One region of the Limnobaculum zhutongyuii genome, then DNA from elsewhere that is predicted to be linked to it. Evidence: predicted binding sites of a transcription regulator. Region 1 holds the regulator's gene; the other holds the start of a gene.
The links. The regulator CRP, encoded in region 1, controls carbon source genes, mostly activating them, when cyclic AMP is high. The targets are predictions, from matches to a motif close to ATGTGANNNNNNTCACAT.
Positions count from the first base shown of each region.

Region 2: yrbN (protein YrbN) is a predicted target of CRP. The motif match lies at 3,143-3,160, and genes of this name have one in related genera.

Region 1 covers NZ_CP034752.1:4,167,892-4,172,927, reverse strand. Annotated here, with positions in the region: gene argD (bifunctional acetylornithine/succinyldiaminopimelate transaminase) at 176-1,402, shown strand; gene EKN56_RS18685 (YccS/YhfK family putative transporter) at 1,623-3,704, opposite strand; gene crp (cAMP-activated global transcriptional regulator CRP) at 3,775-4,407, opposite strand; gene EKN56_RS18675 (phosphoribulokinase) at 4,704-5,036, opposite strand, start outside.
Region 2 covers NZ_CP034752.1:581,133-586,168, forward strand. Annotated here, with positions in the region: gene pnp (polyribonucleotide nucleotidyltransferase) at 1-2,026, shown strand, start outside; gene nlpI (lipoprotein NlpI) at 2,178-3,065, shown strand; gene yrbN (protein YrbN) at 3,173-3,244, shown strand; gene EKN56_RS02190 (DEAD/DEAH family ATP-dependent RNA helicase) at 3,237-5,036, shown strand, end outside.

The sequences.
Region 1 (5,036 bases):
CGGCATGATTAATTATTTAATAATAATGAATTGTTATTTATCGAATCTATTTTAATAATTAATTTATTGTTAATGAATAAAGGATTTTTATTGATATTTTTATCTATACAAATTGATTTTATATGCAATCTTGGTAGTGTGGAGTCATTCGCGGTGAAATTAATAGGGTTGTTTTATGGATAGTAATTCGTCAGTTAATCGCAATACTTTTGATAACGTTATGTTACCCGTATATGCGCCAGCGGCCTTTGTTCCGGTTAAAGGCAAGGGAAGCCGAGTCTGGGATCAGCAGGGAAATGAGTATATCGACTTTTCCAGCGGTATTGCGGTTACCGCTCTGGGACATTGCCATCCTGCTTTAGTTAAAGCACTGAATACCCAAGGTGAGATGATTTGGCATACCAGTAACCTGTTCACCAACGAACCAGCTTTGCGGCTGGCCCGGAAACTGATTGATTCAACCTTTGCCGATCGGGTGTTTTTTGCCAATTCGGGTGCTGAAGCCAATGAAGCCGCATTTAAGCTGGCCCGTCGTTATGCGATTACTCGCCATAGTCCTTATAAAACCAAAATTATTGCGTTTAATAACGCCTTTCATGGCCGCACCCTGTTTACCGTTTCCGTTGGTGGGCAGCCTAAATACTCCGATGGCTTTGGCCCAAAACCAGCGGATATTGTGCATATTCCTTTTAACGATCTGGATGCGGTTAAAGCGGTTATTGATGATCATACCTGTGCCGTGGTATTGGAACCGATTCAGGGAGAAGGGGGTATCACCCCGGTTGATGCCGAGTTTTTACGTGGCGTCAGAGAACTGTGTGACCAATATAAAGCGCTGTTAGTATTTGATGAGGTACAGTCAGGTATGGGTAGAACCGGTTCACTGTTTACCTATATGCAATACGGCATTGTTCCGGATATTTTGACCTCTGCCAAAGCGCTGGGAGGTGGTTTCCCAATTAGCGCTATGCTAACTACTGATGACGTCGCGCAAGTGATGGAACCCGGCGTTCACGGCACTACCTATGGCGGCAACCCGCTGGCCTGTGCGGTAGCAGAAGCGGCATTTGATGTGATCAATACGCCAGAGGTGCTGTCAGGTGTGCAATCACGCTATGAGTATATCGTCACCCGTCTGGAAGAAATTAATCAGCTCTATCATGTATTTACCGACATTCGTGGCTTGGGTTTGTTAATCGGTGCGGAACTGCAGCCCGGCTATCAGGGCATGGCGAGAGAGTTTCTTGCTGCGGCAGTAGAAAATGGCCTGATGTTACTCAATGCCGGCCCTAACGTAATCCGTTTTGCTCCATCTCTGGTTATCCCGGAAAAAGATCTACAACAGGGGATGGATTGCTTTGAAAAAGCGGTAAAACAAATGGTTGAGGCTAAGGGGAAATAATTAAAACGGGAAATAGTTATGAACGAGCGGAGTTAATCTGAGGGAGAGACCGCCGTTGGGGTCGACTTGGCGTAAGCCAACGAAGTGCCCCTAGGCGGGCTAGGCCCGAAGCACTCCGAAGCTGAGTACGTAGCCCTTCCGGCCGAGCACAGTGATGATATGAATACATGGTGTTTACGGCCGGAATATCCACCGAGGTAAATTTTCAAAAAATTACCAGCTACCCCTCTTCTCTCAATCTCCGCTTCAACCACATTCCATGATGTGGCCTCTGCTGCCACGCCAGTGAAGAAATAGTATGCATTGTCGTAAGGTGCGCCAGTATCCGTTCGATATGTTTTTCCATTGAGGTTTCTGATAACTCATCCTTATCCCCGGATTCCACAATAGGCAATATGCTGGTATCACCGCTGGGACCGTCATATTCCAGACGTTGCTGACAGGTCTGAATCAAAATCTCACAGGTGTTTAAATAATTCTGTGCTAACGCCGGAACCAAGACGTATTGGTCCCGGGCGATAGTGGTCATTGCATTCAGGTGCTCAACTAAAAACTGGCTATGGGTAACCCACAGGCGCATATCGGCTAAATAGCGAGTATTAAACCCCGGTTCCTGCATGGCCTGATTCAATGCGGTAAAAAGCGTATTGTGAGCCTGGTTAACCTTCATTCGGGTATAAGCCAGTTCAGCAATATCATTGGTCCGATTAAATATTTGCCGCAGATGCTGTTGATAGGTCTCCAGCGCATTGTGAGCATTTTTACGTAATAACGCACTTTGCCATTGAGGCCATAACCACAGGCTACTGGCAAATGCCAGCATACAGCCAATAACCGTATCGATCAGGCGCGGCAACAGGTAATTCATACCGCTGTTAGAGATAATCTGTAAGGTATAGAGGGCGGTAATGGTGAATCCAATGACTGCAATACCATAATTTTTACGCACTATCAGATAAGAGCAAAACGTCAGAACTAACATCAAAATCAACATCAGATTTTGCGAGTAGTAGAGATGCAAAATTGCTGCTCCGGCAAGAATACCGATCATGGTGCCCAGTGAGCGGTGCTGAATTCGAATTCGGGTCGCGTTATAGCCATTTTGGCTAACCACCATAATGGTCATCAGTATCCAGTAGGGCTTAGGCAGATTGAGCGTCAGACCAATTCCGGCACCTGCCGCTAATGTAAGACCAAGACGTGCGGCATTTCTGAGAGCGGCAGATTTAAGCGAACAATAATTTTTTAGCGCTTGCCAAAAAGGAAGACGATTTTGTATCGGCATCAATGTGTGGTTGTATAACGGCTTTTGACGGCTAAGCAAGCGGGCAATGCGACTGAAATGATAATAACAAAAAGCCCCAACCGGATTATCAGGATGCTGTCTGGTAATTTTCTCCAGTGCTGATAATTCCGTCTCCATACTGAAAGGCGTTGGGCGTCGATGATAGAGGATATCATCAGCTAATACCTGTAAGCGTTGACTAATAGATTTTGCATTATGACGAATAATAGCTTCGGCCTGACTTTGCTCAACCAGCTTTTGTACTTCCGCAGGCTGGTGCAGGCTGACGGTAATGTGCTCCTGCAAATCGAGAGCCACCTGAAACGCCTGAATTAATCGCCGATGACGAGGGTGCTTCAGATTGGGAATCATATAGATTTGCTGATAAATCAACGTGATGATATCCATCACTTTCTGTTGGCGTAACAGTAGGGGAGGGAGTGCTTTTTCAGGATCGGTATGTTGGGTTAATAAGCTGTATTTCTCTTCAAAATAGTAAGCTAACTGACGAAAAAGCAGGCTAAGTGATTCTCGCATGGGTTGTTCTTGCCAGAGCCGAAACCACAGGTGGATAAATAAACCATACCAGAACGTGCCAATGGCAAATAATATGGCTACTCGCCAGATAGGTAAATTCCCCGCCATACTGAGCGTAAAAATGGCGGTCACTAATGCCGCAGGCATTAATCGTCCATAAAGCGGACTGATTTCCGCCGTTACACCAAACAGGAGGGTCAGAATAAGCATGCAGAACGGCAGCGGAACTGACCACAGCAGCAGAAACTGTAACAATACACTGCTAATAACAAACAGTGAGCCACCAATAGCCAGCCGTTTGAAAAAGTGTTTATGGGGAGTGTCGAGACCACCAATACTGCAGCAGGCAGGAACAAGGGAGAGTAAAAAGCCGGTTGCCAGATCGTCGAGTAGCCAAAACAGCAAGACAGGCAAACAGAGAACTAAAGTTTGGCGCAGAGCATAATTGACTTCTGGATGATAAATGACTCGTCGCCACATAGGCCTCCCCGGGAAAAGAAAGCGGATATGGCATTTGGAGGCCGTAAACCTATCCGCTTCTCTTTATTATTTAACGAGTCCCGTAGACAACGATAGTCTTTCCATGAGCGGAGATCAGGTTTTGATCTTCCAGCATTTTTAAAATACGTCCTACCGTTTCACGGGAACATCCAACAATTTGACCAATTTCCTGACGGGTGATCTTAATTTGCATTCCGTCTGGATGAGTCATTGCATCCGGCTGTTTAGCCAGGTTGAGTAATGTCTGTGCGATACGGCCCGTAACATCAAGGAAGGCAAGGCTTCCTACTTTCTCAGAGGTAACCTGTAAGCGGCTGGCCATCTGAGCAGATAAACGCATTAAAATATCTGGGTTAACTTGAATCAGCTGGCGAAACTTCTTATAGGAAATTTCAGCAACTTCACATGCTGTTTTTGCCCTGACCCAGGCACTGCGCTCCTGACCTTCTTCAAACAGGCCAAGTTCTCCGATGAAATCCCCCTGATTGAGATAGGAGAGGATCATCTCTTTACCTTCTTCATCCTTAATCAGAACGGCTACGGCACCCTTTACAATATAGTAAAGAGTTTCTGCTTTTTCACCTTGGTGAATAAGTGTGCTCTTGGATGGATATTTATGAATATGACAATGAGATAAAAACCATTCGAGAGTAGGGTCTGTTTGCGGTTTGCCGAGAACCATTTGTTGTTATCCTCTTTGTAGTCACTGCCTAACACAGCAAAGCGAGAAGCTTGCCGAAAATCTTACCCGCCCCGAAGCATATAACTTGCCAGGTGAGCGCTATTATAGCTGATGTAAAAAAGAATATAGAGGTGTTTGTGGGTTAGTATTGCATCAGCCTGAGCAAACTCTAATTTATCTGTTATACCCACACTATGGTTTTAACACAGGTTGAGCCAAGAGTCTCGTGTTGTCTTACTAAAATGAGGGTTAAGCGGCGCTGATTCGGGTTATTCGCCTGTTTTATCCTCATTTCCCTATTCTAATATTCTGCCTTCTAATAATTGTTGTATTAATGGTGTGATAATTAACTCCATAGCCAGCCCCAACTTCCCTCCTGGAATCACTAAAGTGTTTGTTTGGGAGATAAACGATCCCTGTAACATGACCAGTAAATAGGGAAAATCAATTCCTGTCAGCCCCCTGAAGTGAATAACGACCAGACTTTCGTCCATAGTTGGAATACTTTTCGCAGAAAACGGGTCAGAGGTATCAACGGTGGGGACGCGTTGGAAGTTGATATGCGTCCGGGAAAACTGTGGGGTGATGTAATTGATGTAGTCGTCCATTGAACGCACAACAGAATCCAG
Region 2 (5,036 bases), 1.0 Mb from region 1:
GGTAAACGTTGATGACACTGCAGTATTTGTTACCGTTGTGGGTGCGAAAAAAGCAAAAGAAGGTCAATCTTTCTTCCCATTAACCGTTAACTATCAAGAGCGTACTTACGCTGCTGGTCGTATCCCAGGTGGTTTTTTCCGTCGTGAAGGTCGTCCTAGCGAAGGTGAAACACTGATCGCTCGTCTGATTGACCGTCCGATTCGTCCTCTGTTCCCGGAAGGTTTCCTGAATGAAGTCCAGGTTATCGCAACCGTAGTTTCTGTTAACCCACAAGTAAGCCCGGATATCGTGGCAATGATTGGTACTTCTGCAGCATTAGTGCTGTCGGGTATTCCATTCAACGGTCCAATTGGTGCTGCACGTGTTGGTTTTATTAACGATCAATATGTTCTGAACCCAACCACCGATGAGCTGAAAGAGAGCCGTCTGGATCTGGTCGTTGCAGGTACCCAAAGCGCAGTATTGATGGTTGAATCCGAAGCTGAATTACTGAGCGAAGAACAAATGCTGGGTGCGGTAATGTTTGGTCATGAGCAACAACAAGTTGTGATTGATAACATTAATGCGCTGGCAGCAGAAGCAGGTAAAGCTAAGTGGGAATGGCAAGCACCTGAAACTAATCAGGCGCTGTATGCTCAGGTTGAAGCTTTAGCTTCTGCTCGCTTAGGTGATGCTTACCGTATTACTGATAAACAAGAGCGTTATGCTCAAATCGACGTGATTAAAGCTGATGTGGTTGCAGCCCTGTTAGAGCAGGATGCAGACTTAAACCAAAGCGAAATCGGCGATATGCTGGGCAGCATTGAGAAAAACGTAGTTCGTAGTCGCGTACTGCGCGGTGAGCCACGTATCGATGGCCGTGAAAAAGATATGATTCGTGGTCTGGATGTACGCACAGGCGTATTACCACGTACTCATGGTTCAGCACTGTTCACCCGTGGTGAAACTCAGGCTCTGGTTGTCGCAACGCTGGGTACTGCCCGTGATGCTCAAAACATTGACGAGTTGACCGGTGAGCGTACGGACAGCTTCCTGTTCCATTATAACTTCCCTCCGTACTCTGTAGGCGAAACCGGCATGGTTGGTTCACCTAAGCGTCGTGAGATTGGTCATGGTCGTCTGGCGAAGCGCGGTGTATTAGCGGTGATGCCTGACCAGACTGAATTCCCATATACCGTTCGTGTAGTGTCAGAAATTACTGAATCTAACGGTTCATCTTCTATGGCTTCTGTTTGTGGTGCTTCATTAGCACTGATGGATGCTGGCGTGCCAATTAAGGCTGCTGTTGCGGGTATCGCAATGGGTCTGGTGAAAGATGATGAAAGCTTTGTTGTTCTGTCAGATATTCTGGGTGACGAAGACCACCTGGGCGATATGGACTTTAAAGTAGCAGGTAGCCGCGAAGGTATCTCTGCACTGCAGATGGATATTAAAATTGAAGGTATTACCCGTGAGATCATGAAAGTGGCTCTGAATCAGGCTAAAGGTGCTCGTTTGCACATTCTTGGCGTGATGGAACAGGCTATTTCTGCACCACGTGGTGATATTTCTGAGTTCGCTCCACGTATCCACACCATCAAGATTAATCCTGAGAAAATCAAGGATGTGATCGGTAAAGGTGGTGCGGTAATTCGTGCTCTGACTGAAGAAACCGGTACAACTATCGAAATCGAAGATGACGGTACAGTGAAGATCGCAGCAGTTGACGGTGATAAAGCGAAACACGCTATTCGCCGCATTGAAGAGATCACCGCTGATGTTGAAGTTAACCGCATTTATGCCGGTAAAGTGACCCGTATCGTTGACTTTGGTGCTTTCGTATCCATCGTTGGTGGTAAAGAAGGTCTGGTTCATATTTCTCAAATCGCGGATAAGCGCGTAGAGAAAGTATCAGACTACCTGCAAATGGGTCAGGAAGTTCAGGTGAAAGTGATGGAAGTTGATCGTCAAGGCCGTATTCGCTTAAGCATTAAAGAAGCGACTGCGCCGAGTCAAGACGCTCCAGCAGCATCTGAAGAGCAATAACGGTAATATTTATTATTACTGTAATTAATTACATGGTGTCTTGTTGTTGTATAATGGCAAGTCACCATGTGTATGACTGGGACAGGGAGTTCTTGTGTAAAAGCAAGTGGATGGTAGGATACCTATCCCATGTTTGTCTCCGGGAGTTGAAATGAAGCCTATTTTGCGCTGGTGCTACATTGTTGCAACAGCCATTCTGTTAACAGGATGTAGCAGCCTTGAAGGGCGTAAATATGGCGTTTTGGCAATTCCATTGCAGCCAACGCTGCAACAGGAAGTGATGCTGGCCCGTATGGAACAAATCCTTGCGAGTCAGGTCTTATCAGGTGATGAAAGAGCGCAGCTATTGTATGAGCGTGGTGTATTGTTCGACAGTCTTGGACTGCGGGCATTGGCACGTAATGACTTTTCGCAAGCGTTGATGATTCGTCCTGATATTCCAGAGGCATTCAATTACTTAGGAATATATCTGACGCAGGGCGGCAACTTTGATGCTGCTTATGATGCGTTTGATTCTGTATTAGAGCTTGATCCAACTTATAACTACGCGCGTTTAAACCGAGGGATTGCCTTATATTATGGCGGTCGCTACATTTTAGCGCAGGATGATCTGCTGGCGTTTTATCATGACGACCCTAACGATCCTTTCCGGTCTCTTTGGCTGTATTTAGCTGAAAAAGAGATTGATTCAGGTAAAGCAAAGAAGGCTCTTAAAGAGCGTTATGCTAAAGCTGAACGAGGAGAGTGGGGCTGGAATATTGTGGAGTTCTACCTGGGTGATATCAGCGAAAAAACGCTGGTTAACCGTCTACAGGCAGAAGCAACGGATAACACTTCGCTCGCTGAGCATCTCAGTGAAACTGACTTCTATTTAGGTAAACACTACCTGAGTCTGGGGGACAAGAACACCGCCGTGGCGTTGTTCAAACTGACGGTTGCCAACAACGTACATAACTTTGTTGAGCACCGCTATGCACTGTTGGAATTAGCCTTGTTCGGGCTAGAGCAAGACGACCTATCAGAATCGGATAAAAAATAGACTGACGATTAAGTCAAAGCGGCCTTGCGTGTCTTGATGACAAACGAGGGCGGTTTTTCTGTTCGTTTTTTAATCTAATTTGAGCTGGTTCACACTTTTAAATGAAAATGACTGAGTATTTTCTCAATAAGGTATGTAGACTGGCCGCCATTTTTAGTGAGGCACGTGTACATGTCTGAGATAGAAACCTCTTTTGCTGATTTAGGCTTATCAGCACCTTTATTAAAAGCATTGACCGATATGGGATATGAAAAACCATCCCCGATTCAGTCGGCTTGTATTCCACATCTGCTGGAAGGTCGCGATGTATTAGGCATGGCGCAAACCGGTAGCGGCAAAACAGCGGCATTCGCATTGCCGTTTCTTAACAATATTCAAGCTGATATGGCCTGTCCGCAGGTTCTGGTATTGGCTCCAACCCGTGAATTAGCGGTTCAGGTAGCAGAAGCCTGTACTGAATATGCTAAAAATATGTCGGGTATTCGCGTTGTTGCTCTGTACGGCGGTCAACGCTATGACGTGCAACTGCGTGCTTTACGTCAGGGTCCACAAATTGTTGTGGGAACCCCAGGTCGTCTGTTAGATCACCTGAAACGTGGCACATTAGATTTATCTAAACTGAAAGGTTTAGTGCTGGATGAAGCTGACGAAATGTTACGTATGGGCTTCATCGAAGACGTTGAAACCATCATGGCGCAGATTCCGGCTGAACATCAGACCGCACTGTTCTCTGCGACTATGCCAGAAGCGATTCGTCGTATTACTCGTCGTTTCATGAAGGATCCACAGGAAGTTCGCATTCAGTCCAGCGTAGTGAATACGCCAGATATCAGCCAGAGTTACTGGACGGTATACGGTATGCGTAAAAACGAAGCGCTGGTTCGTTTCCTGGAAGCGGAAGATTTTGATGCGGCAATTATCTTTGTTCGCACCAAAAATGCCACGCTGGAAGTTGCTGAAGCATTAGAGCGCAGTGGCTATAACAGCGCCGCGTTAAATGGTGATATGAACCAGGCCCTGCGTGAGCAAACGCTGGAGCGCCTGAAGAATGGTCGTCTGGATATTTTGATTGCAACTGATGTTGCGGCTCGTGGTCTGGACGTTGAACGTATCAGCCTGGTCGTAAACTATGATATCCCGATGGATTCAGAGTCTTATGTTCACCGTATCGGTCGTACCGGTCGTGCGGGTCGTGCGGGTCGTGCATTACTGTTTGTTGAGAACCGTGAGCGTCGTTTACTACGTAACATTGAACGTACGATGAGAATTACCATTCCTGAAGTGGATTTACCTTCAGGCGATCTGTTAAGCAAGCGCCGTTTAGAGAAGTTTGCTACACGCGTTAGCCAGCAGCTGGAAAGCAGCGATTTGGATCAATACCGTGCGTTGTTGGCTAAATTACAGCCAGCAGAAGAGCAGGATATTGAGACTCTGGCAGCGGCACTGCTGAAGATGGCTCAGGGCGAACGCCCATTAATTCTGCCACCGGATGCACCTGTTGATCGTCGTCCACGTCGCGAAATGCGCGATCGTGACGATCGTGGCAGCAACGACCGTTTTGGTCGTCGTGAGCGCGATAACAGCAATGGCCGTGAAGCACCAGCCCGCCGTGAACGTCGTGACGTTGGCGAGATGGATATGTACCGTATTGAAGTGGGTCGTGATGATGGTGTTGAAGTTCGCCATATCGTTGGCGCTATTGCTAACGAAGGTGATATCAGCAGCCGCTACATTGGTAACATTAAATTGTACGCCACTCATTCAACGATCGAGTTGCCAAAAGGTATGCCTGGAGAGCTGTTACAGCACTTCACCAAAACTCGCGTGCTGAATAAGCCATTAAATATGCAACTGATGGGTGATGCACCTGCCAGTGAACCTCGTCGTGGTGGCGGTGGTCGTCGTGATGGTGCTCCTGCTGCTGGTGGTGAGCGTCGTCCTTTTAATGGTGAACGTCGTTCTTCTGGTAAT